DNA from 3 places in the Pseudomonas sp. J452 genome. Region 3 is predicted to be linked to each of the others. Evidence: riboswitches for the same ligand, from Rfam matches in the RefSeq annotation. Region 3 holds a riboswitch; each other region holds the start of a gene.
The links. Region 3 has a riboswitch for cobalamin ahead of cobO (cob(I)yrinic acid a,c-diamide adenosyltransferase). Riboswitches for the same ligand answer to the same signal wherever they lie in the genome.

Region 1 (10,175 bases), 2.3 Mb from region 3:
CCGGCAGCCTGGACTTCCTGCTGATCACCGCCAGCGCCGACCTGGACTGGAACGCCCTGCTCGGCACCCTGCGCGGCAAAGGCCGCCTGCACTTCGTCGGGATCGCGCCGAGCGCGATCCCGGTGCATGTGTTCAGCTTGATTCCGCAGCAGAAGAGCCTGTCCGGCTCGCCGGTCGGTTCGCCAGCGAGCATGGCGACCATGCTCGAGTTCTGCGCCCGCCATCAGATCCTGCCGCAGGTCGAGCACTTCCCGATGAGCCAGGTCAACGCCGCCATCGACCACCTGCGTGCCGGCAAGGCCCGCTACCGCGTGGTGCTCGACGCCAGCAAGTGACAGCCAGGGCCGATCGGCGGCATGATCGGCCCATCACCCAATACGTTTCATCCCCCATGCAATACCGCATCGACAAACCGCTCGCCGCCGATATCCCCCGCCTGCTCGAGGTGTGGGAAGCGGCGGTACGCGCGACCCATCACTTCCTCGACGAAGCGGACATCCAGTTCTATCGGCGCATGCTGCGTGAGGAGTATCTGCGCCTGGTCAAACTGGCTTGCCTACGCGACCTGCAGGGCCGGGTGATGGGCTTTGTCGGCACCGCCGAGGACCGCCTGGAAATGCTCTTCGTCGACCCACAGCAGCATGGCCAGGGCATCGGCAAGACCCTGCTGCACTACGCCATCGAGCGCGAAGGCGCGCGCCTGGTCGACGTCAACGAGCAGAACCCCAAGGCCGTGGCCTTCTACCTCAGCCAGGGCTTCCACCCCATCGGCCGCTCGCCGCTGGATGGCGCCAACAAGCCCTTCCCGTTGTTGCATCTGCGCCTGGGGGGTTGAGGCTCGTAAATATGAGCCCGAGAACCTGTCTAGGAGCTTTTGAGCTAGAGCCAGGCAAGGCGAAATTGGGCGAGGGCGCGGAGTTTACGAGCTGTAAATGAGCAGCCCGAGCCCAATTTCAACGCAGCATGGCCGACGATCAAGAGCTCCTAGGCAGGTTCTCAGCGGAACGGCGGCTCGTCGAAGCTGCGCAGCTTGCGCGAATGCAGCGAGTCGAGCTGGCAGCGCAGCAGGTCGAGGGCGGCGATGCCAATCGACAGGTGCTGGCTGACCGCACGCTGGTAGAAGCCGCTGGCCGAACCGGGCAGCTTGATCTCGCTGTGCAGCGGCTTGTCCGACACACACAGCAAGGTGCCGTAGGGCACGCGCAGGCGATAACCCTGGGCGGCGATGGTGCCGCTTTCCATGTCCACCGCCACCGCGCGGGCCAGGTTGATCAGCGGCCGTTCGTGGGCCCAGTGCAGCTCCCAGTTGCGGTCGTCGTAGGTCAGCACGGTGCCGGTGCGCAGGCGCTTCTTCAGGGTCTCGCCACGCTCGCCAGTGACGGCCGCCGCCGCTTCCTGCAAAGCCTGCTGCACCTCGGCCAGGGCCGGGATGGGGATATGCGGCGGCAGCACCCGGTCGAGGATGCCGTCCCTGCGCATATAGGCGTGGGCCAGTACGTAGTCGCCGATGGTCTGCGATTGGCGCAGGCCGCCACAGTGGCCGATCATCAGCCAGCAATGCGGACGCAGCACGGCCAGGTGGTCGGTGATGTTCTTCGCGTTGGACGGGCCGACGCCGATATTGACCAGGGTGATGCCATGGCCGTCGTTGGCAATCAGGTGATAGGCCGGCATCTGGTAACGGTGCCAGACCATCGCGTCAGCCACCGCCTGGGCATCCTCCTCGGAGGTGCCGCGCTCGATGATCACGTTGCCCGGCAGCACCATGCGCACGAAGCGCGGGTCTTCGCGCAGGCGCTCCAGGCCGTGGCGAATGAACTGGTCGACATAGCGGTGGTAGTTGGTCAGCAGAATCCACGGCTGCACATGGCGCCAGTCGCTGCCGGTGTAGTGCTGGATGCGCTTGAGCGAGAAGTCGGTGCGCGCCGCATCGAACAGCGCCAGCGGCAGGTCACTGCTGTCGCCCCAGCCATACAGGCCGTCGGCCACCGAGTCGGTGGCGGCGGACAGGTCGGTGCTGGGGAATACCCGCGCCAGCTCGGCGGCAGTCACCCCGGAACCGGCCAGCTCGTCGCCCTGCTCGACCACATAGGGATAGGGGATGTTCTGCTGGCTGAAACCGACTTCCACGGTGACGGTGAAGTCTTCCATCAGCGGTCGCAGCTGATCGAGCAGATAGCCGCGAAACGCATCCGGCTGGGTCACGGTGACCCGGTAGGTGCCCGGCACCTGCACCTTGGCATAGGCGCGCACCGTGCTCGGCACCTCGCCCTGGCACAGGTAGGTCAGGCGCAGCTCGGGGTAGCGGAACAGCGCACGCTCGGCCTCGCCGGGCAGGGCGCGTTCCTTGAGGTACTGCTTGAGCGCCTGGCTCAGCGCATTGACCGCCTGGCGATGCAGGACGGCGAGGCGCTCGACGGCCTCCTCGGCAGTGGCGGCGACGACGAATTCACTGGAAGAAATGGCAGACACGGGCAGCTTCCTGGCTGGGTACACCGCCCTATCTTGCGCCTTCGCCAGCCTCGCCCGCCAGCGTTCGGCAAGGCTGGCTAGCGCGATCTAGGCTTAGGGCAAATCATTCCAAGGAGCCTGCCTTGCGCAACCCGATGACCTTCTGCCTGCTGGCGCTGCTGAGCACCACCAGCCTGGCCGCCGAGCTGGACGGCCATTACCGCGGCACCCTGGACAATCGACCGAGTGAATTGATCCTGCACAGCCAGGGACCGGAAGTGACAGGCGAGTACGTCGAGGGCCCGCAGCTGCGCTTCAAACTCAGCGGCAGCTTCGACGGCCAACTGCTGCAGGCGCAGATCAGCGATCCGCACTCCGGCCAGGTACTGGCCAACATGAATGCCAACTTTGCCAACGACATGCTCAACGCCAGCCTCGCCGCACGTGACCCCAGCAGTGGCGAGACACTGATACGCGAGGCGCTGTTCGAGCGCGTCGCCCCGCCACCGCCACCGCCCGACCCGCACCAGGATCCGGCACTGGTCGGCACCTGGATCAGCGAACTCAGCAGCGAGAGCGCCGAGCTGGCCACGCTGACCACGGTGACCACCCTGCGTATCCGCGCCGACGGCAGCGTCGCGCAGTGGCGACGCACGGTGACCGGCGGCAGCGACTGGAGCTACGACCGCCCCGGCGAACTGCAGTACAGCGGCCGCTGGCGCAGCGACAACGGCCTGCTGCTGGTGCAGCTGGAGGGCGCCCGCGAGTTCCAGCCAGCCGCACGTTACCGTTTCAATGCCCCCTTCCTGGTGACCGAGAGCAATACCGGCGAGATGATCTGGCAGCGCCGCTGAGTCCGTTTGGACGCGCGCCAAACGGCACATCCCCATGCAGGCGCGGGGACGATCAGACGGCGGTCACTGGAATGAAAGCGCCAGACCGGTTTCCCGGCCTGGCGTGGGCCGGGGTCAGGCCGGCTGGTGCAGGCGCACGTTGAACAGCGGGCCCTGGCTGTAACGCGACAGCGCCTTGGCGGCGGCCAGCACGCCCAGATCGATCAGCGGTTCGAGCAGGATCACGCTCATGTAGGCCAGGCCGAAGCTGCCGACGGAGGCCAGGTTTGCGCTGGAGAAGCCGTTACCGTAGACGGCCCAGAAGGCCACCCAGGCGACGATGCCGCCCTGGTAGGCGGTCGACAGGGCCAGGGCCTGCTTGTAGCTGGTATCCACATAGGCCGTGCGCGCCGGGATGAGGCGCTTGGCCAGCAGGTGAATGGCCCACAGTGGCAGCAGCAGGGTGGTGACGTTCATGCCGTACTGCGGCAGGTCGAACTGGGCGAAGAACAGCCCCTGCAGCAACAGGCCGGCGGCCAGGCCGATGGCCGCGGCACCGGCGCCGAACAGCAGCAACAGGGTCGAGCCGAGGATCAGGTGGACTTCCGAGACGCCCACCGGATGGTGCGGCAATACCTCGAAGAAGCAGAACACCAGGGCAGTGGTCAGCAGGCTGCGCAGGGTCAGGGCGAGCAGGCCGCCGTTGTCGCGCAGACTGTCGCGGGCGAGTTTGACCGTGAGCGCGAAGGCACCAGCGGCGGTTGCATAGCTGAGGAAAATCTTGGCGCCGGCAACGACGTCAGGTTCGATGTGCATTAGGGTTCCTTGGCCGCGCCCACCGCGCGACGATCCGGATTGAGGGAAAGGGGCAGAATGCCCAATAGCGATGGCAGGTCTCCTGGCTCACGGCTTGCTACTTCGCCCGCCTTCCCAGCCGATAAAGGCCAGTGGCGTGTGGGCATCGTTCGCCGCTTACAGTTGCGGGGGCAGCCAGGGCATTGGCGACGAGCGCCGCACCCTTTTTCCTTTTCATCCGGCCGCACGAAGCGGACCGGAACCATCGGCGGCCACCTTACCCGCCTCGCCCGCGAAAAGACAGTGCCCGCTGCCGCGCCGGCGCCCTCGACAGCCCCGTGCCAGACGCGCCTGAGCGCATTTCCCCACGGCCTCGGCGTGCCCGCAGGGGCTCGACTGCCCTGCCTGCATATCCCGCCACGCAACGCTGGGCAGGCCTATTGCGATGGAGTCTTGGTAGCCTCTCGCCTCGCGGAGCCTTGCCGTATTCGTGGGCGGACCGAGTATGGGCAGCCACCTGCGCAGGTGGCCCTGCGCCTGGCGGTGATAACGGTGCGGGAGCGCCGGGTGCCTCTCGACCTCAGATCAGATGCGGCGTACTGCGCGCCACCAGCGCCTCGGCATCCACGCCGCGCGGCAGGGTGCCGTAGACACGGCCGCCGTCGGCCAGGCGGCTGGCGATAAAGGCGTCGGAGACGGTGGCGTTGCCAGCTTCCAGCAGCAGCTTGGCCTGCAGGGCCACGGCCACGTCCTCGGTCAGCTGGCGGGCGCGGTACTGGATATCGGCAGTGTCGCGGAAGTCCGCCTGCAGGCGCTGGATATGCGCCTTGAGACGTGCATCGCCATGGCCGTCGCCCAGCTCGGCGAACAGCACGTCGAGCACACCGGCCTCCTTGGACAGGGCACGCAGCACATCCAGGCACTGCACATTGCCCGAGCCCTCCCAGATCGAGTTGACCGGCGCCTCGCGGTACAGCCGTGGCAGGATGGTTTCCTCGACATAGCCGGCGCCGCCCATGCACTCCTGGGCCTCGTTGATCATTGCCGGGGCGCGCTTGCAGATCCAGTATTTGCCGATGGCGGTGACCAGACGGGCGAACTTGTCTTCCTGCTCGTCGTGCGGGTTGTCCAGAGCCTTGCCCATGCGCATGGTCAGGGCCAGCGCCGCCTCGCTTTCCAGGGCCAGGTCGGCCAGCACGTTCTGCATCAGCGGCTGCTCGGCCAGCACCCGGCCGCCGACCTTGCGGTGCGCGCAGTGGTGCGCGGCCTGGGTCAGGGCCTGACGCATCAGGCTGCTGGAGCCGATCATGCAGTCGAAGCGGGTCAGCGAAACCATCTCGATGATGGTCGGTACGCCGCGACCTTCCTCACCGACCATCCAGGCCAGGGCGCCACGGAACTCCACCTCGCTGGAGGCGTTGGCCCAGTTGCCCAGCTTGTTCTTCAGGCGCTGGATATAGAACTGGTTGCGGCTGCCGTCCGGGCGATGGCGCGGCAGCAGGAAGCAGCTCAGCCCCTTGTCGGTGTAGGCCAGGGTGAGGAAGGCGTCGCACATCGGCGCCGAGCAGAACCACTTGTGGCCGACCAGCTCGTAGGCCTGACCGGGGCCGCCCATGCCCACCGGATGGGCCTTGGTGGTGTTGGCACGCACGTCGGTGCCGCCCTGTTTCTCGGTCATCGCCATGCCGATGGTGACACCGGTCTTCTGCTCGATGCCGACATTGCGCGGGTCGTATTCGGTGGCGAGGATCTTCGGCAACCAAATCTCGGCCAGCTCCGGCTGCAGCTTGAGCGCCGGCACCGCGGCGTAGGTCATGGTCAGCGGACAGGCGTTGCCGGCCTCCGGCTGGTTGTGCAGGTAGTTCAGCGCGGCGCGGGCCACCTGGGCGCCTTGACGCGGATCGGTCCAGGGCAGCGAGGGGATGCCGTGCTCGACCGCCGTGCGCATCAGCTCGTGGTAGGCCGGGTGGAACTCCACCAGGTCGACGCGGTTGCCGTAGCGGTCATGGCTCTTGAACACCGGCTTGTTCTCGTTGGCGAGGAAGCCGGCCTGCATCAGCGGGCCGCCGGCCAGTGCGCCGTAGGCATCCAGCTTGTCCTCGGCCCAGCCGCCGCCGAAGCGCCGCGTCCACTCCTGCAGCGGCAGGTCGACCCGGTACAGGTTGGCGCCGTCCAGCGACGGCACCTGGTTGAACACTTCGTGGGTTTCGGCGAATTCGTGCAGGGACATCTCAGGACTCCGGGGCGCCGACGGCGCGCAGACAGAAAGTGATCAGGGCTTGGCTGACGGTGGTCAGGTCCAGCGCCGCAGCGCCAGCGGCGCGCGCCGCACAGGCGGTTGGCGACAACGGGCCGACCAGCGCCTCGGCGATGGCACCGACCAGACAGGCGGCGACCAGGTTGAGCTGGCTGACGTGAAACTCGCCACTGCGCACACCCTCCTCCAGCAACTCGACGAACAGCTCGGCATAGGCTTCGCGAAACAGCAGGCGCTGCTCGTCGACTTCCGGGTCGACCGGCTCGGCGATCAGGGCGAAGGCCAGGCGCCGGCTGTGCCAGGCGCGGGCGGCGAACTGCTCGAGGCCGGCGGCCAGGCGCCGCGCCGGGCTGCCGGGGCCGCGCAGCACCTCGGCGAGGGCGTCCACCTCAATGCGGCAGGCGTTGCTGAAGACTTCGGCGGCCAGCTCGCCCTTGCCGCTGAAGTGGCGGTACAGGCTGCCGGTGGCGATGCCGACGTCCTCGGCCAGGGCCTGCATGGTCAGTGCGGCGAAACCACCTTCGCTGACCCGCACCAGGGCGCAGACAAGAATGCGCTGGCGCATGTCCTGGTCGCGGTCGCGGCGCTGGGCAGAAGCGCGATAGGCCATAAGCTGAATCCTGATTCATTTATTGCAAACAGTGAATCATGATTCATCATTTTGCAGAAGACGGGATTCCGGTCAAACATGCGCCGAAAACGGTCGGCGCAAAAACCTCACGGCGCCTGGATGGGCGAGTCGGCTGACGACTGACAGAGCACCCAGTCATGCAGCAGGGTCTGCAGTTCGACGAACTTCACCGGCTTGGCCAGGTAGTCGCTCATGCCGGCCGCCAGGCAGCGCTCGCGATCGCCGCTGTGGCTGTGGGCGGTGATCGCCAGCACTGGCAGTTCGGCGCAGCCCGGCAGCCCACGCAGTGCACGGCAGGTGGCGAACCCATCCATCACCGGCATCTGGCAGTCCAGCAACACGGCATCGATGGGCTCGCTGCGCAGCATTTCCAGGGCCTCGACTCCGTTGTCGGCGGTGCGCACGCGGTAGCCAAGCTTGAGCAGCATGCCGCGGGTAACCAACTGGTTGATCGCGTTGTCCTCGACGATCAGCACGGTGCACTGCTCCGGACGGCGCTGCGGCAGCCCGCCGATACGCCGGCGTCCACCACCCGGCTCGCGCGCCTGCACCGGCAGGTTGAGCTGCACGTCGAGTTCGAAGCTGCTGCCCTGCCCCGGTGTCGACTGGTGGCGCAGGGTGCCGCCCAGCAGATCCACCAGCTGCCGGCAGATCGCCAGGCCGATGCCCAGACCGCCGTACTGGCGGGTCATCGAGCCGTCCAGCTGCTTGAAGCGCTGGTAGAGACTGCCGCCGGCCGGCACGCTGAAGCCGATGCCGCTGTCGAGTACCTCGATGCGCAGCGGCATGTTTGCCGTGAGCGGGCCACCGGCGCTGACCCGCAGGCTCACATGGCCCTGGTGGGTAAACTTGATCGCGTTATCGAGCAGGTAACCGATGCTCTGCGCCAGCTTGCCGGCGTCGCCCTCCAGGGTGTCGGGCAGGCTGTCATCGAGTTCGACGATGAATTCCAGGCCTTTCTCCATGGCGCGCGGCGAGTACTGCGCGCGCAGGCCGTCGAACAGCCCGCGCAGGCTGAACGGTTCGCGGCGCGGGTACAGCTTGCCGGCCTGCAGCTCGGTGAGGGCGAGGATGTCGTTGACCATGCGCATCATGTCGCGCGCCGAGCCGGCGGCGGTCTTCTGGTACTGCTCCAGTTCGACATCCAGCTTGAGCGTCTGCATCAGCTCCAGCGAACCGATCACCCCGTTCATCGGCGTGCGCAGCTCATGGGTCACGGTGGCGAGGAACTCGTCCTTCAGCCGGTTGTTGTCGGCCAGCTCGCGGTTCAGGGCCTCCAGTTCGCTGCTGGCCTCCTGCAGGATGCGCGCACGTTCTTCCTTCATCGCATTGATGCGGTCGGCCAGGGCCAGGGACAGCAGGCCGACCTCCAGCGCCGAGCCGATCTGGCTGGCGTACATGGTGAGGAACAGGTTGGGCAGGTAGCCCAACACCATCAGGGTGTTGGTGATGCCGCCGACCAGGAAGGCACTCCAGGCAAAGATGAAGTAGCGCGCCACGCGCATGCCACGCATCCAGGCGAGCACGCCGGCACTGAAAATCACCACGGTGAACAGCAGCGCCAGATAGGTCGCCATGCGCAGCGCCACGCCATAGCTGGCCGTCAGCGCCAGGGCCATCACCAGCGCACCACAGGCCATCAGCAGCAGCAACAGCCGATCGACCCAGGGACTGTGCTCGGCGGTATGCAGGAAGCTGCGGGCGAACTGGCAACCGAAGAACGCCGCCGAACCGATCAGGAATGGCGTGGCCGCGTTGGCCCACCAGGGGCTGTCCGGCCAGAAGTACTCGATGCCGGCACCATTCACCGAGACCTGGTAGAGGCCGAACGAGGCGATGTAGAGGATGTAGTAGAGGTAGCTGGTGTCGCGCACGCTGAGGTAGATGAACAGGTTGTAGATCAGCATCACCAGCAGTACGCCGTAGATGATGCCGAGCACATAGATGCGCTTGGGCTGGTATTCCAGGTAGGCCTGGGGCGACCACAGGGTCAGCGGCGCCTGCATCGAGCCCTGGCTCTCCAGGCGCAGGTAAATGCGCTGGCTCTGCCCCGGCGGCAAGTCGAGTTCGAACAGGTAGTTGTTCTGCTTGATCTGTCGGCTGCTGAACGGCAGGGCGTCGCCGGTACGCTGGGCCAGGCGATAGCCGCCTGCGGCGTCAGGCAGATAGAGCTCCAGATGATCGAGCGGCGGGTAGGCCAGCTCCAGATACCAGGGATGTGCGGCGCCGGAAGCGCTACGCGGGCTGTATTGCAGGTCCAGGCGCAGCCAGAACACCGAGCGCGAATAGCCGGCATTGAGCACGGCCTGGCGATGCTGGCGGAAGCTGCCCTGCAGGGCCGGCGAAGCGACATCGACGATGCTGGCATCACCGCGCACGTCTTCGAACACATGCATGGTGGCACCCAGCGGCAGGCGCGTGGTGGTTTCGTCGAACTCGACAGCGCCAGCCAGGGCCGGCAACAGGCATAGCAGCCAGAAAAATATACCGCGCATGCCGCTCCGCCAAAGCCCACGACCACGCCTGGGCGACCCCGCCCGCAGGCGCCATCCAGGCACTCATTGATTGATTTGCCGCACTCTAGCAGCCTGCAGACTCGCCTGAAAAGGCGCTAGTACTGAAGTCCCAGGTACTCACAGCTGGCGACTATACCGCCCAAGGCCAGGAGAGCAGGACGATCAAGTCGCTCGCCATCCTTTGCCTGCTGGGTTTTGTCGCTTGCCGGAACTGCCCCGCCCCACCGGGACAGCTCTGCCAGGCGGCGGACAGACCACGGCAACGGAGCGAATAGGCCCCAAGCCTCCCCTACCGGTTTTCATATCCAGAGCGGCAAACTGCCGCGCCGGCGTCAGGCCTACGGGCTCTGCAGCCTGGTTTGGTGGTAAGCTCGCCGGCCATGAACAGACCTACTTCCCGCCCCGTTGTCCTTTGCTTGTCCGGCCACGACCCGAGTGGTGGCGCCGGCCTGCAGGCGGACATCGAAGCCCTGCTCGCCCAGGGTTGCCACGCCGCTCCTGCCGTCACCGCGCTGACCGTGCAGGACACGGTCAACGTCTCCGACTTCCGCGTGCTCGACCGCGAATGGGTGCTGGCCCAGGCCCATGCGATCATCGCCGACCTGCCGGTCGCGGCGGTCAAGCTGGGCATGCTCGGCTCAGTCGAGATGGTCGATACCGTGGTCGAAATCATGCAGCTGCTGCCTGGCATC
Region 2 (10,175 bases), 1.0 Mb from region 3:
CGACTGCCCTGCAAGCTATCGCCGGGACGGCGGCGCGCGATTGTGCGCTGGCCGGTGGCGACGACTATGTATTGGCGTTTACCCTGCCGCCCGAGCATCTGGCTGCCGTGCAGGCGGCCTGGCCGGCGACCGTGGTAATCGGCCAGGCAGTGGTCGGCACCGGGGTTGCGCTGCTGGATGACAGTGGTGCGCTGATCCAACCGCCACGGGCGGGCTATCAACATTTCGGGAGTTCGGGTGACTGATTCGGTTCGTGTGGCGCCGCAGGTGTGGCGCAATCCCTGGCATTTTCTGGCCTTCGGTTTCGGCTCCGGGCTGATGCCCAAGGCGCCGGGCACCTGGGGCTCGCTGGTGGCCATTCCGTTCATTCCGCTGTGGCAGATGCTGCCGGACTGGGGCTACTGGCTGCTGCTGGGCATCACCATGCTGTTCGGCTTCTGGCTGTGCGGTCGGGTCGCTACGGACATGAAGGTGCATGACCACGAGGGCATTGTCTGGGACGAGATGGTCGGCATGTGGATCACCCTGTGGCTGGTGCCTGAAGGTTGGCACTGGATCCTGCTAGGCTTCCTGGTATTCCGCTTCTTCGACATCCTCAAGCCGTGGCCGATCAGCTGGATTGATCGTCACGTGCATGGCGGAGTGGGCATCATGCTGGATGACGTGCTGGCCGGCGTATTCGCCTGGTTGAGCATGCAGCTGATCGTCTGGGGCGTCGCCTGGCTGTAAGGAGGGTTCATGCGCGTTTGCTGGCTGGGCTTGCTGCTGTTGTCGCTGGGCCTGTCGATCGCGCAGGCCGAAGAGGGCGTACCGGTCGAGATCCGGCTGGTCAGCGAGCATTGGGCCGAGCACACCAATCCGGATGGCAGTGGCCTGGCCTGGGACATCCTGCGCCAGGTATTCGAGCCGGCCGGGGTCAAAGTGAGCTTGCAGATCGTGCCCTATTCCCGCTCCATCGGCCTGGTGCAGCGCGGCGAGGCGGATGCCTGGCTCGGTTCCTACCACGATGAAGTGACGGAACACATCCTCTATCCGCAGTGGCATTACGACACCGACCTCATTAGCGCCCTGGGCCTGGCCAGCCAGCCGCTGCCGGCCCTGCAGACGCTCGGCAGCTACCGTCTGGTCTGGATGCGCGGCTACGACTATCAGGATTATCTGCCGGGGCTCGGCAAGTTCCAGGAGGTCGAGCGGCGCAGCGGTATCCTGCGCATGCTCGACCGTGGCCATGCCGATTTCTACATCGATGCCCTGACCGAAGTCGAAGATGTCATGCGCACGGCGACGCAGCCGGAACGCTTCCGCATAACCGAGCTGACAAGCTTGCCGCTGTATCCCGGCTTTGCCGATACTGCGCGCGGTAAAGCGCTGGCGCAGATCTACGACCGGCGCATGGCCGAGCTGGTGCAGAGCGATGCTCTGCGTCCGCTGTTCCAGCGCTGGCAGCAGCCGTACCCCTTCGACAAGGACATGGAGAAAACCGATGCGTCGCCTTGAGTTGCTGATTGCCAGTTTGTTGCTGGTGGTGAGCGCCGTGTTGCATGCCGAGACCCAGGTGCAGGTGGTTGGTCTGTTTCCCAATGCCGCCGTACTGGTCGTCGATGGCCAGCGCAAACTGGTCAAGGCCGGCCAGACCGGCCCCAGTGGGGTGAAAGTGCTGAGTGCCGACAGCAAGGGCGCGGTGTTGCTGGTGGATGGCGTGCAGCGCAACTTCAACCTGACGCGCGAGTACAATCAGGCCGGTAGTGCCGGTCCGCAGACTGAGCAGCTCAGCATCACCCGGGGGATTGGCAATCACTTCTGGGTGGCGGGCTCGCTCAACAGCTATCCGGTGCAGTTCCTCGTCGATACCGGCGCCACTTCGGTGGCGATGAACGAGGGGCAGGCCCGCCGCCTGGGCATCGACTATCGCGTGGTCGGGCGGCCGATGGTGGCCAGCACGGCGGGCGGCAATGTGCGCGGCTGGCGGATCAAGCTCGACCGGGTCAAGGTCGGCAGCATCGAAGTGCTGGGTGTCGAGGGCGTGGTGCTGGAAGGCGATGCGCCGACCGAAGTGCTGCTCGGCATGAGCTTCCTCAGTCGCGTGCGCTGGCGCGAAGAGAATGGCGTGCTGCTGCTGGAATCGAAGATTTAGTAGCGAGTTCTGCTTGGCAATCCGGCAGCGGAGCAGCTTCGCGAGCAGAGCTCGCTTCTACAGTGCTTGCCTGCCGGCTTGCGGGCGCGATCGATCGAATGGCTCGATCCTTATCCCGCACAATTCACGCTGCCAGCCCGGCGGGTGCTGCTGGTACAATGCCGGCCTTTCTGCCGAACACTCAACAGGAGCACCCGGTGTCCGTTGTCTTCGTCGCCGCCTCCCAGCTGCCCACGCCTTTCGCGACTTTCACCATGCACGGTTTCCTCGATGAGGAGACCGGCAAGGAGCACGTCGCCCTGACCCTTGGCCAGGTGAACGATGGCGCTCCCGTGCTGGGTCGCCTGCACTCCGAGTGCCTGACCGGCGATGCTCTGTTCAGCCAGCGCTGCGACTGCGGCGCCCAGCTCGAAGCGGCCTTGCGCGCCATCGCCAAAGAGGGTCGCGGCGTGCTCCTGTACCTGCGCCAGGAGGGCCGTGGCATTGGCCTGCTGAACAAGATCCGCGCCTACGAGCTGCAGGATGCGGGCGCCGATACGGTCGAGGCCAACGAGCGGCTGGGCTTCGCCGCCGACCAGCGCGACTATTCGATCTGCCAACCGATGCTCGATCATCTGGGCATCAGCGCGATCAAGCTGATGACCAATAACCCGCGCAAGGTCAAAGCCCTGGAAGGCTTCGGCGTACGCGTGGCCGAGCGCCATCCGCTGGAAATCGGCCTCAACGTGCACAACCGCAAGTACCTGACGACCAAGGCCGGCAAGCTCGGCCATATGCTCGGCTTGCAGCACCAGGAAGAGGCCGAGTGACGCGCGCCGAAGTGCGCCGCCGGCTGGCCAGCGAATGGTGGCGCCAGCTCGCCCTGACTCTGGCGCCGCTGCTGCTCCTCGGCTTCTTCTTCGGTGGCCAGCCGCCGGTGCTGGCGCTGCTGGAAATGCCGCTGTTCATTGCCGCGATGATTTCCCTGTTCATCACCTTGCCGCTGTTCTCCGCCTACAAGCGCGCGCTGATCGCCACCCAGCAGGCGCTGGATAGCGCCGATGAGCCGGCGGCCTGGGTCGAGCTGGCACGGCGCCGGCGCCTGGCCTTTCTCGCTGCCGGTCTTCCCGCCTGGATCGCCGCTGCGGCGCAGTTCACCGGCCTGCATGCGGTAGCGCTGTTCCTCCTCGCCCTGAGCAGCGTGGTGCTGCTCTGCCTGTACCGCATTCCTCGCCAGCTGGCCTGATGCGACTGCTGCTCGGCGCCTGCCTGCTCGCCTGTGCCTTGCCGCTGGCGGCGGTGGAGCGGGTGGTCAGCCTGGCGCCGTCGATGACCGAGATCATGCTCGAACTGGATGCGGCCGACTTGCTGGTCGGGGTGCTGGATGCCGGCGAGCGCCCGCCGGCCCTGGTTGGCCTGCCTTCACTGGGGCGCTACCAGCAAGTGGAGCTGGAAACCCTGCTCAGCCTCAAGCCCGATCTGATCCTGCTCTGGCCGGACAGCGTGACGCCCAGCCAGCGCGAACAACTGCGCCGCACCGGCATCCCCCTGCATATCGGCGAACCGCATGACTTGCAGGAGCTGGCCGAGCAGTTCGCCGCAGTCGGTGCACGCATCGGCCGCGAGCGCCAGGGTCGTGAGCTGGCCGAGCGTTTCCGCGCCGGCCTGCAGCGCCTGCGCCAGACCTATCGCCGCGAGCCGCCGTTGCCGGTGTTCTACCAGGTCTGGCACCAGCCGCTGTACACCGTCGGCGGTGGCCAGATCATCAGCGATGCCCTGCGCCTGTGCGGCGCCGAGAATGTCTTCGCCGAGCTGCAACTGGCGGCGCCGCAGGTCAGCGTCGAGGCGGTGCTGCAACGCGATCCGGCGGTGATTCTCGCCGGCAGCGTGGCCGAGCTGCAGAGCTGGCAGGCCTGGCCGCAACTCAGGGCAACCCGTCGCCAGCAGCTCTGGGCGGTGCCGGACAAAGGCTTGGAACGGCCCAGCTTTCAGATGCTGGCGGCCACCGAGAAGCTTTGCGAGTTGCTGGCCCAGGCACGGTAGAGCGGGTGTAGCCCGCGTCATCGGCAACGCGGGTTGCACCCGCCCTACGTTCTAGCCCAGGCTGGATTGGCGCGTAGCGGCGAAGCCCGACGAGCGTTGCTCGGCGCGACGTCCCTATATGGCTCTGCTGCGTTACAGCTCCGGCGTCCAGACGAAGCCGATCAGGGCGCTGCGGCCTTCCTGGCTGTAGCTGTAGCGCTCACCCTCATGCTCGTACAGCGAGCGGCTGTAATCCTTGTCCAGCAGGTTATCCAGCTTGGCTTCCAGCTTCAGCTCGGGGGTGGCCTGCCAGCTGCTGCGCAGGGCCAGCAGGCCATAACCGGCCAGCTGGTACTGGTTGTCCGGGTCGTCGTAGCTGCTGCTCACGGCCTGCCAGCTGGCGCCGATGGCGACATCGCCGAAGCTGCGATCCAGATCCAGGCTCAGGGTGCGCCGCGCGCGGCGGTTGAGGGTGTGGCCGCTGTCGCGGTCGCGCGGATCGACGAAGGCCACGCCCAGCTGGCCCTGCCAGCCGAACAGTTCCTGCTGCAGCGCGGCCTCGAAACCATGGATGCGCGCCTTGGCGATGTTCTGCGGGATGAAGTCCTGGTCGTTGGCGATCGCATCTTCGATGTCGGTGCGGTAGACCGAGGCCTCCAGGCGGGTGGTGGCGGCCAGTTGGCTGCGCCACTGCAGCTCGACACTCTTGGAGTGTTCCGGCTGGAGGTTCGGGTTGCTGTAGTCCGGGTAGTACAGGTCGTTGAAGGTCGGTGCGCGGAAGCCTTCGCTGTAGGAGGCGATCAGGTCGTTGCGCTCGTCGAGCGGCAGGGTCAGGGCGCCGCTCCAGGTGTTTTCGCTGCCGAACTGCTCGTTCTTGTCGTGGCGCAGGCCCAGTTCGGTGGAAAAGTGCTCGCCGTCGTAGCGGTGCTGGATGAAGGCGGCCTGGTTCCAGCGCTGTTGCTCGGCGAAGGCGGTGTTGCTGTTGAGCTGGTCTTGGTACCAGTCGGCACCGAGCATCAGGCTGTGGCTGTCGCTCAGGCTCAGGGTGTTCAGCCAGTTGACCGAGTCGCGGTAGGTGTTGAACACGCCGCGCTCGTCGCTGAGTTTATCCAGGCTCTCTTCGCGGTTCTCGCTGTGGCCGACTTCCAGGCGGCTGTTCCAGCTGTCGTTGAGCTGGGCGTCAAAGTAGCTGGAGACGCTGCTGACGGTGAAGTCGCTGTACGGGTCCTGTTCCACCGATTCGAAGGTGGTCATGTCGAAGCGGCCGAAGGGGTTGTCGAACTCGGTGCGGCCGCGCTGGTCGAGGACGCTGACGCCCGCTTCCAGGTTGTCGCTGAAACTGTGGCTGAGGCTCAGGCTGAAGGCCTTGTTGCGGTAGGCGTCGTGATCCTGATCGGCTTCGTAGGAGGTGCCGGTACGGTCGATGCCGTTGGTCTCGTCGAGGCTGCCGGCCAGGCTGAAGCGCGTGGCCTCATCGCCACCGGAAATGCCGGCGCTGCGCTGCCAGGTACCCCGGCTGCCATAGCCCACGCGCACGAATGGCTTGAACCCTTCACCGCTGCTGCGGCGGGTGAAGATCTGCACCACGCCGCCGATGGCATCGGCACCGTACATGGCCGAACGCGGCCCGCGCAGCACTTCGATGCGCTCGATCTGCTCGATATTGAGGTGCTGCAGATTGCTGTCGCCGGAGCTGGCCGAGCCTATGCGCATGCCGTCTACCAGAACCAGGCTCTGCGCCGACTTGGTGCCGCGGATATACAGGCTGGCCAGGCTGCCGCTGCCGTTGTCGGTGACCTGGACGCCGGGCACGCGTTGGAGCAGCTCGGTCACCGAGGATGGTTGCAGGCGCTCGATATCGGCGCGGGTGAACACCGTGCTGGCGGCGCTGCTGGCGCTGCGTTGCTGCACGTCGCGGTTGGCGCTGATCAGGGTTTCCGACAGCTTCAGCGCATCATCCTGGCTGGATGCGGCGTAGACCGGGGTGCAAGGCAGCAGGGCCACGGCAATGGAAAGGCGGGACAACTTCATCGATAAATCCTCAAAGGTCGGCAGACTTTTGAGAAGGGCAGGACAAGCTCTGGCCGTAGCCAGCGCTTGACGGTGATGCCCTCCGCAACACCAGTCGATCCGCCAAGGCCGGTCTCCGGGCTCTCGACTCGCGCTGATCCGCCTTCCCGGATGACTCCAGTGGCTTTTATGGTCAGCGTGCAGGTGGCAACCTGCCGTCGATTACCGTTGCGGGGGCAGCGCCGGGATGGCTCCTCGATGGAGCGCACCGGCTTCCCGTTTAACGCCGTGCTGAGAGCAGCGGCGCACCGTGGCGGAAATGAAAAACGCCGCGCACCTTAGTGCGTGGCTGTATGAAAAACAAGCGGGCTCGATTCGCGGCGACATGAGCGCCGCTCAAGTAAATCGCCAACTCGCCTGTAGGAGCCAGCTTGCTGGCGATCATCGGGCTGCGGATGCGTCGGTTAGGGCGGATGGTCTGCGCTCGCCAGCAAGCTGGCTCCTACAGAGTCGGGCGGGTGAAACCCGCTCGCCGGCCCTGTGCTTAGAGCTGGGCCAGGCGGGCGCGCACGGCCGCTTCGATGCCGGCTTCGTCCAAGCCGCATTCGGCGAGCATCTGCGCCGGCTTGGCGTGCTCCACGTAGCTGTCTGGCAGACCCAGGTGCAGCACGGGCTTGAGCAGGCCTTGCTGGGCGAGGAATTCGCTGACCGCCGAGCCTGCGCCACCCATGATGGCGTTCTCCTCGATGGTCACCAGCAGTTCATGGCTGGCCGCCAGTTCGCGCACCAGGGCTTCGTCCAGCGGTTTGACGAAGCGCATGTCGACCACCGTGGCGTCCAGCGTCTCGCCGACCTTGAGCGCTTCGGCCAGTTGCACGCCGAATACCAGCAGCGCGGTTTTCTGCCCGCGCCGACGCACCAGGCCCTTGCCGATTGCCAGCGGCTCAAGCGCCGGGTCGATCGGCGTGTTCGGCCCGCTACCGCGCGGGTAACGCACCGCCGCCGGACCATCGAAGTGGTAGCCGGTGGTGAGCATCTGGCGCAGTTCGTTCTCGTCGCTCGGCGTCATCACCAGCATGCCGGGGATGCAGCGCAGGTAGGAGATGTCGAAGCTGCCGGCGTGGGTCGGGCCGTCTTCGCCGACCAGGCCGGCGCGGTCGATGGCGAACAGCACGTCGAGGTGCTGCACGGCCACGTCATGAATCAGCTGGTCGTAGGCGCGCTGGAGGAAGGTCGAGTAGATCGCCACCACCGGCTTGACGCCGTCGCAGGCCATGCCGGCGGCCAGGGTCACCGCATGCTGCTCGGCGATGGCCACGTCGAAGTAGCGCTCGGGGAAGCGCTCGGCGAAGGCCACCAGGTCGGAGCCTTCCTTCATTGCCGGGGTGATGCCGACCAGGCGCGGGTCTGCCGCTGCCATGTCGCACAGCCACTGGCCGAACACACTGGAGTATTTCGGCCCGCTCGGCTTCTTGGCTTCGACAACCGGAGCCTTGATCGGCTCCAGCTTGGTGATCGCGTGGTAGCCGATCGGGTCGACCTCGGCCGGGGCGAAGCCCTTGCCCTTCTTGGTCACCACATGGAGGAACTGCGGGCCGTCCAGGTCGCGCATATTGCGCAGCGTCGCGATGAGTGTGGGCAGGTCGTGGCCGTCGATCGGGCCGACATAGTTCCAGCCCAGCTCCTCGAACAGGGTGCCGGGCACCAGCATGCCCTTGGCGTGCTCTTCGACCTTGCGCGCGATCTCCCAGGCGCCGGGCAGGCGCGAGAGGATCTTCTTGCTGCCTTCGCGCATGCTCGAATAGGTGCGGCTGGAGATGATCTTGGCCAGGTAGTTGGATAGGCCGCCGACGTTCTTCGAGATCGACATGTCGTTGTCGTTGAGGATCACCAGCATGTTGGCTTTGACGTCTGAGGCGTGGTTAAGCGCCTCGAAAGCCATGCCGGCGGTCAGCGCGCCGTCGCCGATCACGGCCACCGATTTGCGCCGGCTGTTCTGCAGCTTGGCCGCGATGGCCATGCCCAATGCCGCACTGATGCTGGTGCTGGAGTGGCCGACGCCGAAGGTGTCGTACTCGCTCTCGCTGCGGCGCGGGAAGGCTGCCAGGCCGTCCTTCTGGCGCAGGCTAGCCATGCGCTCGCGGCGCCCGGTGAGGATCTTGTGCGGGTAGGCCTGGTGGCCGACGTCCCACACCAGGCGGTCGTCCGGGGTGTCGAAGATGTAGTGCAGGGCGATGGTCAGCTCGATTACGCCGAGGCCGGCGCCGAAGTGCCCGCCGGTCTGGCCCACGCTGTACAGCAGGTACTGGCGCAGCTCGTCGGCGAGGGTTTCCAGCTCGCTCTCGGCCAGGCGGCGCAGGCCGACCGGCGTCTCGGCGCGGTCGAGCAGGGGCGTGGCAGGGCGCTCGCGGGGGATCTCGTGGAAAGTCGTGGGCATCAGGCTGATCGTTATAGGCGTACAAAAGATGCGGCAGTTTACCCGAAGCGCCGGGAACTGCCCAAACAAGGTTCGACCGGCGCAATCGGTAGCCCGGATGCAATCCAGGGAATGTTGTCCGGGCTAGGGTTAAGTGGCTTAGCTGCGGCGTTCGACGATATAGCGGGCCAGCGCGCGCAGCGGCTCGGCGCTGCTGCCGAACGGGCGCAGGGCGTGCAGGGCCTGGTCGCGCAGTTCCAGGGCGTAGGCCTTGGCGGCGTCGAGGCCGAGCAGGGCCGGGTAGGTCGGCTTGTGGTTGGCTTCGTCCTTGCCCTGGGTCTTGCCCAGGGTAGCGGTATCGCTTTCCACGTCGAGGATGTCGTCCTGCACCTGGAACGCCAGGCCGATGGCGCGGGCGTAAGCCTGTAGCGAGCGCAGCACCGCTTCGTCGGCCTTGCCGCTGGCCAGGGCGCCGAGCTGCACGCTGGCTTCGATCAGTGCGCCGGTCTTGTGCCGGTGCATGACTTCCAGGGCCGCCTGGTCGAGTCGCTGGCCGACCGAGCCGAGGTCGATGGCCTGACCACCGACCATCCCGGCCGGGCCGGCGGCGCGCGCCAGGCCGAGCACCATGGACAGGCGCAGGTTGGCGTCCGCCGGGTTACGGCGCGGGTCGGCCAGCACTTCGAAGGCCAGGCTCTGCAGGCCATCGCCGGCGAGAATCGCGCAGGCTTCATCGAAGGCGATGTGGGTGGTCGGCTGGCCGCGGCGCAGGTCGTCGTCGTCCATCGCCGGCAGGTCGTCGTGCACCAGCGAGTAGGCGTGGATCAGCTCCACCGCACAGGCGGCGCCATCGGCGCGGTCGAGATCGCCGTCCAAGGCTTCGCAGGCGGCATACACCAATAGCGGGCGTACCCGCTTGCCACCGCCCTCCACGCTGTAACGCATGGCCTGGTAGAGCCGTGCCAGTTCACTGCGCGGGGCATCGAAAAGGCTTTCCAGGGCCGCGTCGACGCGGGTCTGGCAGCGCTGCTGGTAGGTCGCGATCATGCCTGGTCGTCCGCGTCGAAGGGGGCTTCCTCCAATTGGCCGTCGCGTTCCAGGAGGATCTGTACCTTCTGCTCGGCCTGGGCCAGGGCGGCCTGGCAGTCGCGAGTCAGGCCGATACCTTGTTCGAAGGCGGTCAGCGAGTCTTCCAGCGACAGTTCGCCACCTTCCAGGCGCTCGACCAACTGCTGCAGGTCGGCGAGGGATTGTTCGAAATCGACGGCGGCTTTCTTGCGGGCCATGGCTAACGTTCTCGTAGGCTCTATAACGGGCGCGACACTAGCAAAGGCAGAGCCGCACAGCTTGGGTAAATCGGTGGCTCAGAAGCGCAGCACTTCCGTGTTGCTGCGGGTCGGGCCGACCATGGGGATCTTCGGCTGCTGCTTGGGTTTGACCGGCGCTGGCGGCGTTGGTGCCGGTTTGCTTTGCGCCGTGGGCTGGTTGCGCAGCGGTTCGATGGCGCCGGCCAGTTGCTCGACCAGTTGCTGCAGCAGCAGGCTCTGCGCCCGTACCTGCTCGGCCGGGCTACCGGCGTGGGCCTGTTCCAGGCGCAGCAGGCGGCTGTCGCGC
Region 3 (10,175 bases):
AACGCAGGGGTCCGCAGCGAGGCCCGGCAACAGCTGCTGGAGGCCCAGCAACGGCTGCATCAGGCGTTGGCCCAGGTCCGCCCGACCCTCAAGCGCAGCGATAACCTGGGCCGTCTCACCGAGTTCGAGCTGCTGCTGGAACGCCTGCGCAACGATGCCGAGCAGGCCGTGCAACTGGCTGGCGAGGGGCGCCTGGGCCAGGCCCAGCAGCTGCTCGACAGCGATGAGTTCCAGCATCTGGATCAGCAGGCCGACGCCTTGCTCAATGCCATCGCCGAGGTCAAGGAAACCTCCATCCGCGACACCACCACGCAGATTGCCGCGTTCGCCGAGCACAGCACCACGCTCACCTATACGCTCCTGTTCGGTGGACTGACACTGGCGCTGGCGCTGGCATGGCTGGTCAGCCAGTCGATCCGCAATCCGCTCAATCGGGTGCGTTTCGCCGTCGATCAGCTGGCCGCCGGGCAGCTGGATCAGCCGATTCCGCATACCGAACTGCGCAACGAGACCGGCGACCTGGCCCGCGCCATCGCCCAGTTGCAGACCGAGTCCCAGCAGCTGGAGCGGCAACGCTGGATCAGGGCGCAGATCGGCCAGCTGCAGGTCGAGCTGCAGCAGACGGAGACGCCCGAGGAGCTGGCGCAGGTGTTCCTGCAGCATATGGCGCGCCTGCTCGGCATCTGCCAGGGATTGCTCTACAGCGTGCACGAGGGGGCGACCACTCTGCAGCTGATGGGCGGCTATGCCATCGACCCCGAGCGGCCGCCGGAGGCCGAGGTGGCGCTCGGCGCGGGCCTGCTCGGGCAGTGCGCGGTCGACCGCCAGGCGCGCCAGTTGCAGGGGCTGCCGGAGCAGTTCTGGCGGCTGCGCTCGCAACTGGGCGAAGCCCCGGCCAGTTACCTGTTGCTGCAGCCGGTGCAGCGCGGCGAGCGCCTGCTCGGCGTGCTCGAACTGGCCGGGCTGCAACCCTTGGCCGAGCGCGAGGCCCTGCTGTTTCAGGAGGCGCTGCCGCGGTTGGCTGCGGCCATGGCCATCCTCGAGCGCAATCAGGCGGTTCAGGCCCTGCTGACGGAGACGCGTCGCCAAGCCGATGAGATGGAGGCCCAGGCGCAGCAGCTGGAACAGCAGGCCGAGGAGCTGGAGGCCCAGCAAAACGCACTGCGCGCCACCGAGGCCTGGTTCCGCGGGATCATCGAAGCGGCGCCGGACGGCATGCTGGTGATCGGTGCCGACGGACGCATCCTGCTGAGCAACCCGCAACTGGATCAGCTGTTCGGTTACGGTGCTGGTGAGCTGGGTGGCGAACCCATCGAACGCCTGGTGCCAGCGGCAATTCGCGAGCGCCATGTGGGTTTGCGCAACGACTTCATCGCCCACGGCAGCACCCGGCAGATGGGCGCCAACCTGGATGACCTGCAGGGGGTGCGCAAGGACGGCAGCCTATTCTCGGTGGAAATCGGCCTGTCGCGTTTGCCGGCTCTGGAGGGGTACGGCGTCTGCGTCTGTGCCTCGGTGCGTGATGTGAGTGAGCGCAGGGCGATGGAGGCCAAGCTGCGCACGGCCAGCGAACGCCTCAATCTGGCGCAGGAAGCAGGCGACATCGGCCTGTTCGACGTTGATCTGGTCTCCGGCCGCGACTATTGGACGCCGCAGCTGGAAAAGATGTTCGGCCTCGAGCCGGGCGGCTTCGGGGGCACTCTGGAGCACTGGAAAGCGCTGCTGCATCCCGATGACGCCGCGCATGCCAGTGGCATGTTCGAGCATGCGATCGACAGCGGTCTCGATCGCCAGGAGATCGATTTTCGCATCGTGCGGCAAAGCGATGGTGCGGTGCGCACCTTCAAATCGCTGAGCCGCTTCATTCGCTCCCCCGACGGCAAGCCGCTGCGCGCCACCGGGGTGAATATCGATGTCACGGCGCTGAGCGAGGCCCGTGCGGTGGCCGAGGAGGCGACGCGGGCCAAGAGCGATTTCCTCGCCAACATGAGCCACGAGATCCGTACGCCGATGAACGCCATCATCGGCATGAGCTACCTGGCGCTGCGCACCGAGCTGGACAACAAACAGCGCAACTACATCGAGAAAGTGCATCGCTCGGCGGAGAACCTGCTGGGGATCATCAACGACATCCTCGACTTCTCCAAGATCGAGGCCGGCAAGATGGAACTCGAGCGCATTCCCTTCTACCTGGAGGACGTGCTCGACAATTTCGCCAGCATGATCGGCCTGAAGGCCGAGGACAAAGGCCTGGAGCTGCTGTTCAACGTCGCGGCCGAGCTGCCGACCGCGCTGGTTGGCGATCCGCTGCGCCTGGGCCAGGTGCTGATCAACCTCGGCAACAACGCGGCCAAGTTCACCGAGCAGGGCGAGATAGTGGTGGGCGTGGAGCGCGAGGGTGGCGACGCGGAGCAGATACAGCTGCACTTCTGGGTGCACGACAGCGGTATTGGCATGAGCGCCGAGCAGTGCGGACGGCTGTTCCAGTCCTTCAGTCAGGCCGACAGCTCGACCACCCGCAAGTACGGCGGCACTGGCCTGGGCCTGGCCATTTCCAAGCACCTGGTGGAACTGATGGGCGGGCGCATCTGGGTCGAGAGCGAACCTGGGCGCGGCTCCACCTTCCACTTCCAGGTGTGTCTCGGCGTGCAGCGCGACACCCAGCCGCGGCGTATGTTTACCGCCGATGAGTTGCTGGGCACCCGCGTGCTGGTGGTCGACGACAACGCCAGTGCGCGTGAGATTCTCTCCGGCATGGCGCGCAGCTTCGGCGTCGAGGTCGACGTGGCGGACAGCGGCGACTCGGCACTGAGCATGCTGGTCGAGGCCGAGCGCAAGGCGCTGCCCTACGACCTGGTGCTGATGGACTGGCGCATGCCGAACATGGATGGCGTGGAGACGGTGCGGCAGATGCATGCCGTCAGCCTGGCGCACACGCCGTCGGTGATCATGGTCACCGCCTTCGGCCGCGAGGAGGCTCAGGAGGAGGCTGGCAAGCATGGTCTGCAGCTGCCGGTGGTGCTGACCAAGCCGGTGACCCCGTCGACCCTGCTGGAAGCGATCGGCAACATGCTCGGCAAGACCTCGCAGATTGATACCCGTGCCACTGCGCGCTCCGATCAGAGCGCCAGCGCCATGGCCAGTCTGCAGGGGGCGCGGTTGTTGCTGGTGGAGGACAACGAGCTGAACCGGGAGCTGGCCCGCGAGCTGCTGGAGAGCGCCGGCGTCGAGCTGTGCCTGGCCGAACATGGTCAGCAGGCGCTCGATCGGCTGGCCGAGGATGCCGATTTCGATGGCGTGCTGATGGATTGCCAGATGCCGGTGATGGACGGCTACACCGCCACCCGCAAGATTCGCGAGCAGCCGCAGCTGGCCAAGCTGCCGGTGATCGCCATGACCGCCAACGCCATGGCCGGGGACCGCGAGCGAACCCTGGCCTGCGGGATGAACGACCATATCTCCAAGCCGCTCAACGTCGAGAACATGTTCGCCACCCTGGCCAAGTGGATCCATCCCAAGCCCGGGCGTGTTGCCCAGGCGGCCCGGCACTTGCCAGCCAGCGTGGCACCAGGGGCGGGCCTGCCCGAGAGTCTGCCCGGTATCGACCTGGCAGCCGGCCTGGCCACCAGCATGGGCAAGGTTGATCTCTACCTGCGCCTGCTGCGCAAGTTCCGCTCCAGCCAGGGCGATTTCCGCGCCGAGTTCCTCGCCGCCCGCGCGGACAGCGATGCCTCGGCGGCGGCGCGCCTGGCCCATAGCCTGCGCGGCAGCGCGGGGAATATCGGTGCCCGCGGCCTGGCGCAGGCCGCCACGGCGCTGGAGCTGGCCTGCAAGGAGGGGGCGGCGGAGGCGGTTCTGGAGCCGCTGGTGGCCGAGGTCGAACGGCAGTTGCAGCCGCTGCTGGCAGGCCTGGTGGGGCTGGTCGAGGTGGAACAGGGCGGCGCAGCGGCACCGGCACTCACGCTTGGCGCCGAGCTGCAGGCGTCGCTGGACAAGCTCAGGCGCCTGCTGGGCGAGAGCGACACTGCGGCGCAGGAGGCCCTGTACGAACTGCAGGGCCTGGCCCTCGATCCGCTGCTGGCCGAGCGTCTGCGTCAGGTGGGACAGCAGGTCGAGAGCTTCGACTTCGACCGGGCCCTGGAGTTGTTGCAGGGCCTGTCCTAGGCCATGCGATTTTCCCCCTCTCCCGTTTACGGGAGAGGGTGAGTAGTCCCACTTCCTCTTCTCAGCCTTTCGGCTGGCCTCCATGCAATCCTCTCCCACAAGTGGTAGAGGGGAGTATCCGAGATCCGCGACAGGGTCTTCGGGGCCGCGCTCGGCGTTGACGCGCCCCGGCCCAGCCTCTACCCTGCCGCCAGCATCAGGTGCCCCGGTCGCGACGCGTCCACGGGGTGAAACAGGGAAGCCGGTTCATTCAGTCGAACAGTCCGGCGCTGCCCCCGCAACGGTAGGTGAGTCAACGGTCGCATCCAGCCACTGTGTCATTCGACATGGGAAGGCGCGACCGGGAGTCTGTAGATTCCGCTCACAAGCCCGGAGACCGGCCTGTAGCGATCCACGGCATTGCGGCGGGCTTTGCGGGTGGGTGGGTCCGTGCGGCCTGCCCGCGTCTTGTCCTGCTGCTGCCCCTATTCTGCTTCTGCACCGTGCCTGACGAGGGTCGCGGTGCTGCTGCTTTGCCGCGCCGCAGCCGGTCGCGAGGAGTTGTAGATGAGCGAGTCCGCCGCGCGCGACGAACGCCACAAGGCACGCATGCAGCGCAAGAAAGCGCTGATCGACGAAAAGATCGCCCAGGCCCAGAACGAATACGGCCTGCTGCTGGTGCACAGCGGCAACGGCAAGGGCAAGAGCAGCTCGGCCTTCGGCATGGTCGCTCGCGCCCTCGGCCACGGCATCAAGGTCGGCGTGGTGCAGTTCATCAAGGGCGCCGCCAGCACCGGCGAGGAAAGCTTCTTCCGCCGCTTCCCCGAGGAAGTCAGCTACCACGTGATGGGCGAGGGCTTCACCTGGGAAACCCAGGACCGCCAGCGCGACATCGACAAGGCCGGCGCGGCCTGGGCGGTGGCAAGGCAACTGCTGAATGACCCGCAGGTCGGCCTGGTGGTACTCGACGAGCTGAATATCGCCCTCAAGCACGGCTACCTGGAGCTGGACGCGGTGCTCGCCGACATCGAGGCGCGCCCGCTACTGCAACATGTGGTGGTGACCGGCCGCGGCGCCTTGCCGGGGATGCTCGACGCAGCGGACACCGTCACCGAGATGAGCCTGGTCAAGCATGCCTTCAAGGCCGGGGTGAAGGCGCAGAAGGGGATCGAGTTTTGAGCCCTGTTTACCCTGGCCCGGATGCAATCCGGGAAGCCGCCCACCCCGGATTGCATCCGGGCTACTCGATCCGCCTGCATGCAGTCGTCGTCCATAAATGGGCGAGGGCAGCGGCGCACGCAAATCTATCCCTTAACGCCCCCTCTCCCGCTTGCGGGAGAGGGCCGGGGAGAGGGCAATGACTGCACGCAGCTGCCCGGCCCTGCTGATCGCCGCCCCGGCCTCCGGCCAGGGCAAGACCACCGTCACCGCCGCCCTGGCGCGCCTGCATACGCGGGCCGGCAAGCGTGTGCGGGTGTTCAAGTGCGGACCGGATTTCCTCGACCCGATGATCCTCGCCCGTGCCTCGGGCCAGGCGGTGTACCAGCTCGACCTGTGGATGGTCGGCGAGGACGAATGCCGGCGCCTGCTCTGGGAGGCGGCGGGGGAGGCCGACCTGATCCTCATCGAAGGGGTGATGGGCCTGTTCGACGGCAGCCCCTCGGCCGCCGACCTGGCGCGGCGCTTCCAGGTGCCGGTACTCGGGGTGATCGATGGCAGCGCCATGGCGCAGACCTTCGGCGCCCTGGCCTATGGCCTGGCCAACTTCCAGCACAATCTGCCGTTCGCCGGGGTGCTGGCCAACCGCACCGGCAGCGCACGGCATGGCGAGATCCTGCGCGACAGCCTGCCGCCGGCAATCCGCTGGTACGGCGCTTTGCCGCGCAGCGCCGCGCTGGAGCTGCCCAGCCGCCACCTGGGCCTGGTCCAGGCCGAGGAGCTGGCCGACCTGGATGCGCGCCTGGATGCGGCGGCCGATGCGCTGCTGGCCAGCGCCGGCGATGCCCTGCCGGACCCGGTGCGCTTCGCCGCGCAGGTTGACCAGTCGCTCGAGCCACTGCTGGCCGGCGTGCGCATCGGCGTGGCCCGCGATACCGCATTCGCCTTCCTCTACCAGGCCAACCTCGACCTGCTGCGCCGGCTTGGCGCCGAGTTGTGCTTCTTCTCGCCGCTGCGCGAGCGCCAGTTGCCCGAGGTGGACAGCCTCTACCTGCCCGGCGGCTACCCGGAGCTGCACCTGCAGCAACTGGCGCAGAACCTGGCCATGCGCGAGGCGATCCATGTGCATCAGGCCGCTGGCAAGCCGATCCTCGCCGAGTGCGGCGGCATGCTCTACCTGCTCGACCGCCTGACCGACAAGGTCGGCCACAGCGCCGAACTGCTCGGCCTGCTGCCCGGCCACGCGCAGATGCAGCCGCGCATGGCCGCCCTCGGTCTGCAGCAAGTAGAGCTGCCGGAAGGCCTGCTGCGCGGCCACACCTACCACCATTCGCAGCTCGACTCGCCCGTCGAGCCGCTGGCACGTGGCAGCAGCCCGAACCAGCGCCCGGCCAGCGAGGCGGTCTATCGCCTGGGTCGGCTGACCGCCTCCTATATCCACTTCTACCTGCCGTCCAACCCGCAGGCCGCCGCCGGGCTGCTGTTGCCATGACCGAGCATGCCTTCAGTCCTGCAGAGCGTGCCGCGGTCTACCGGGCGATTGCCGAGCGCCGCGACATGCGCCACTTCGCCGGCGGCACGGTGGCCCCGGAGCTGCTCGCGCGCCTGCTCGAAGCGGCGCACCAGGCGCCCAGCGTCGGCCTGATGCAGCCCTGGCGCTTTATCCGCATCACCCGCCCGGCGCTGCGCGAAGCCATCCATGCCCAGGTCGAGGCCGAGCGGGTGCGCACCGCCGAGGCCCTGGGCGAGCGCAGTGACGAATTCATGCGGCTCAAGGTCGAGGGTATCCGCGATTGCGCCGAGCTGCTGGTGGTGGCGCTGATGGATGAGCGCGAGAAACACATCTTTGGCCGCCGCACCCTGCCGGAAATGGATCTGGCCTCCCTGGCCTGCGCCATCCAGAACCTCTGGCTGGCTTCGCGCGCCGAAGGCCTGGGTCTGGGCTGGGTGTCGCTGTTCGAGCCGCAGGCGCTGGCCGAGCTGCTGCACATGCCGGTCGGCAGCAAGCCGCTGGCTATTCTCTGCCTGGGCCCGGTGACCGCCTTCTACCGCGAACCGATGCTGGTCCAGGAAGGTTGGGCCACACCGCGACCGCTGCAGGAGCTGCTGTTCACCGACAGCTGGGGGCAACAGGAATGAGCCTGCTGCTGGCCACCCTGGCTGGAGTGACCCTGGATGGCCTGCTCGGCGAACCCAAACGCTGGCACCCGTTGGTGGCCTTTGGCGGCCTGGCGCAGCGCATCGAACGGCGCCTCAACAGCGGTGGTCATGGCTGGCGCAGTCACGGCGTCACCGGCTGGTGCCTGGCGGTATTGCCGCTGACCCTGCTCAGCCTGCTGCTGGCGCGCCTGCCCTATCTCGGCTGGCTGGTGGAGGTGCTGGCCCTGTACGCCGCCCTCGGCCTGCGCAGCCTCGGCGAGCACGCGCTGCCGGTGGCCCAGGCCCTGCGCCTGGGCGATCTGCCCGAGGCACGCCAGCGCGTCGGCTATATGGTCAGCCGGCAGACCGCCGAACTGGACAGCGAAGGCGTGGCCCGCGCCGGCACCGAGTCGGTACTGGAGAACGGCTCGGACGCGGTGTTCGCCGCGCTGTTCTGGTTCCTCGTCGCCGGTGCGCCGGGTGTGGTGCTCTATCGCCTGAGCAACACCCTGGACGCCATGTGGGGCTACCGCAACCCGCGTTTCGAACGCTTCGGCTGGGCCGCGGCGAAGATCGACGATGGCCTCAACTACCTCCCCGCGCGCCTGGTGGCGCTGACCTATGCGCTGCTCGGCAAGACCGCCCTGGCCCTGCGCTGCTGGCAGCAGCAAGCGCCGCAGTGGGACAGCCCGAATGCCGGGCCGGTGATGGCCGCCGGTGCCGGCGCCCTCGGCGTGAGCCTGGGCGGTGCGGCGACCTATCATGGCGAGCTGCATGTGCGCACCGTGCTGGGTGCGGGGCCGCAGGCGCGGGCGCGGGATATCGAACGGGCGCTCAATCTGGTCAATGGCGGCGTGCTGCTGTGGCTGGCGCTGTTACTGATCGGGAGTCTTTACCTTGCTTGAACACGGTGGCCGCCTGCGTGCGGCGGCGCAGCGCTATGGCATCGTCCTGGCCGACTGGCTGGATCTGTCCACCGGCATCGCGCCCTATGGCTGGCCGTTGCCGGCGATTCCGGCGACGGCCTGGAGTCGTCTGCCCGAGCCTGACGATGGCCTGGAAGCGGCGGCGCGTGACTACTACGGCGTGCCTGCCTTGCTGCCGGTGGCCGGTTCCCAGGCGGCGATCCAGGCCCTGCCGCAGTTGCGCCGGCCGGGGCGGGTAGGGATCGTTTCGCCGACCTACGCCGAACATGCCGAGGCCTGGCGCCGCGAGGGCCATCAGGTCACCGAGCTCGGCGAAGGCGCGGTGGGCCGCGCCCTGGAACGCCTCGATGTGCTGCTGCTGATCAACCCCAACAACCCGACCGGGCGGCTGCTCGCGCCGCAGCAGCTGCTCGACTGGCACGCCCGCCTGGCCGAGCGCGGCGGCTGGCTGGTGGTGGACGAGGCGTTCATCGACTGCACGCCCGAGCACAGCCTGGCGGCCTTCAGCCAGTTGCCGGGGCTGATCGTGCTGCGCTCGTTCGGCAAGTTCTTCGGCCTGGCTGGCATCCGTCTGGGTTTCGTCCTGGCCGAACCGACCCTGCTGGAGCGCCTGGACGAGCGCCTCGGCCCCTGGACCATCAGCGGCCCGACGCGGGCGGTCGCCACCGCCATCCTGCAGGACAGCGCCGGCCAGCAGGCCCAGCGCGAGCGCCTGCAGGCCGACGGTCTGCGCCTGGCCGTGCTGCTCAGCGCCCATGGCCTGGCGCCGGCGGGTGGCACCGCGCTGTTCCAGCTGGTCGCGCAGCAGCAGGCAGTCGGCCTGCATGGCTATTTCGCCCGGCGTGGCATTCTCGTACGTCTGTTTGCCGAGACCCGCTGCCTGCGCTTCGGCCTGCCCGCCGACGAGGCCGGCTGGCAACGGCTGGAGCAGGCCCTGCAGGAGATGCCGCGATGAGCGCCACCTTGATGGTGCAGGGCACCACCTCCGATGCCGGCAAGAGCACCCTGGTGACGGCCCTGTGCCGCTGGCTCAAGCGCCAGGGCGTCGCGGTAGTGCCGTTCAAACCACAGAACATGGCGCTCAACTCGGCGGTCACCAGCGACGGCGGCGAGATCGGCCGCGCCCAGGCGGTGCAGGCCCAGGCCGCCGGCCTGGCGCCGCACACCGATATGAACCCGGTGTTGCTCAAGCCCAACAGCGACACCGGCGCCCAGGTGATCATCCACGGTCGCGCCATCGGCAACATGCACGCGGTGGCCTACCACGACTACAAGCAGACCGCGCGCGCCGCCGTGCTCGAATCCCACCAACGCCTCAGTGCGCAGTACCCGGTGGTGATGGTCGAGGGCGCCGGCTCGCCGGCGGAGATCAACCTGCGCGCCGGCGATATCGCCAACATGGGCTTCGCCGAGGCGGTGGATTGCCCGGTGATCCTGATCGCCGATATCGACAAGGGCGGCGTGTTCGCCCATCTGGTCGGCACCTTGGCACTGCTTTCCGAGAGCGAGCAGGCGCGGGTGCAGGGCTTCGTGATCAACCGCTTCCGTGGCGACCTCAGCCTGCTGCAACCGGGCCTGGACTGGCTGGAGCAGCGCACCGGCAAGCCGGTGCTCGGCGTGTTGCCGTACCTGATGGACTTTCATCTGGAAGCCGAAGACGCGATCGCCACGCGCCAGGTGACCCAGGCCGGGCAATCGCTCAAGGTCGTGGTGCCGGTGCTGCCGCGCATCAGCAACCACACCGATTTCGATCCGCTGCGCCTGCACCCGCAGGTCGACCTGCAGTTCATCGGCCCGGGCCAGGCCATC

Region 1: it holds a riboswitch for cobalamin, as region 3 does, so the genes downstream of both, LRS11_RS08660 (energy-coupling factor ABC transporter permease) here and cobO (cob(I)yrinic acid a,c-diamide adenosyltransferase) in region 3, are expected to answer to the same signal.
Region 2: it holds a riboswitch for cobalamin, as region 3 does, so the genes downstream of both, LRS11_RS02040 (TonB-dependent receptor domain-containing protein) here and cobO (cob(I)yrinic acid a,c-diamide adenosyltransferase) in region 3, are expected to answer to the same signal.

What each region holds. Positions count from the first base shown of each region.
Region 1 is NZ_CP088294.1:1,935,248-1,945,422, reverse strand. It holds gene LRS11_RS08680 (NAD(P)-dependent alcohol dehydrogenase) at 1-335, shown strand, start outside; gene LRS11_RS08675 (GNAT family N-acetyltransferase) at 392-835, shown strand; gene amn (AMP nucleosidase) at 997-2,496, opposite strand; gene LRS11_RS08665 (hypothetical protein) at 2,595-3,305, shown strand; gene LRS11_RS08660 (energy-coupling factor ABC transporter permease) at 3,420-4,100, opposite strand; cobalamin riboswitch at 4,155-4,361, opposite strand; gene LRS11_RS08655 (acyl-CoA dehydrogenase family protein) at 4,660-6,309, opposite strand; gene LRS11_RS08650 (TetR/AcrR family transcriptional regulator) at 6,311-6,946, opposite strand; gene LRS11_RS08645 (hybrid sensor histidine kinase/response regulator) at 7,054-9,462, opposite strand; gene LRS11_RS08640 (hydroxymethylpyrimidine/phosphomethylpyrimidine kinase) at 9,864-10,175, shown strand, end outside.
Region 2 is NZ_CP088294.1:440,829-451,003, reverse strand. It holds gene thiL (thiamine-phosphate kinase) at 1-245, shown strand, start outside; gene LRS11_RS02070 (phosphatidylglycerophosphatase A) at 238-729, shown strand; gene LRS11_RS02065 (substrate-binding periplasmic protein) at 739-1,497, shown strand; gene LRS11_RS02060 (TIGR02281 family clan AA aspartic protease) at 1,484-2,134, shown strand; gene ribA (GTP cyclohydrolase II) at 2,332-2,943, shown strand; gene LRS11_RS02050 (MFS transporter) at 2,940-3,359, shown strand; gene LRS11_RS02045 (cobalamin-binding protein) at 3,359-4,156, shown strand; gene LRS11_RS02040 (TonB-dependent receptor domain-containing protein) at 4,289-6,166, opposite strand; cobalamin riboswitch at 6,255-6,473, opposite strand; gene dxs (1-deoxy-D-xylulose-5-phosphate synthase) at 6,690-8,582, opposite strand; gene ispA ((2E,6E)-farnesyl diphosphate synthase) at 8,721-9,608, opposite strand; gene LRS11_RS02025 (exodeoxyribonuclease VII small subunit) at 9,605-9,847, opposite strand; gene LRS11_RS02020 (membrane integrity-associated transporter subunit PqiC) at 9,926-10,175, opposite strand, start outside.
Region 3 is NZ_CP088294.1:4,268,275-4,278,449, reverse strand. It holds gene LRS11_RS19425 (response regulator) at 1-4,164, shown strand, start outside; cobalamin riboswitch at 4,346-4,564, shown strand; gene cobO (cob(I)yrinic acid a,c-diamide adenosyltransferase) at 4,711-5,322, shown strand; gene LRS11_RS19415 (cobyrinate a,c-diamide synthase) at 5,501-6,793, shown strand; gene bluB (5,6-dimethylbenzimidazole synthase) at 6,790-7,440, shown strand; gene cbiB (adenosylcobinamide-phosphate synthase CbiB) at 7,437-8,345, shown strand; gene cobD (threonine-phosphate decarboxylase CobD) at 8,338-9,321, shown strand; gene LRS11_RS19395 (cobyric acid synthase) at 9,318-10,175, shown strand, end outside.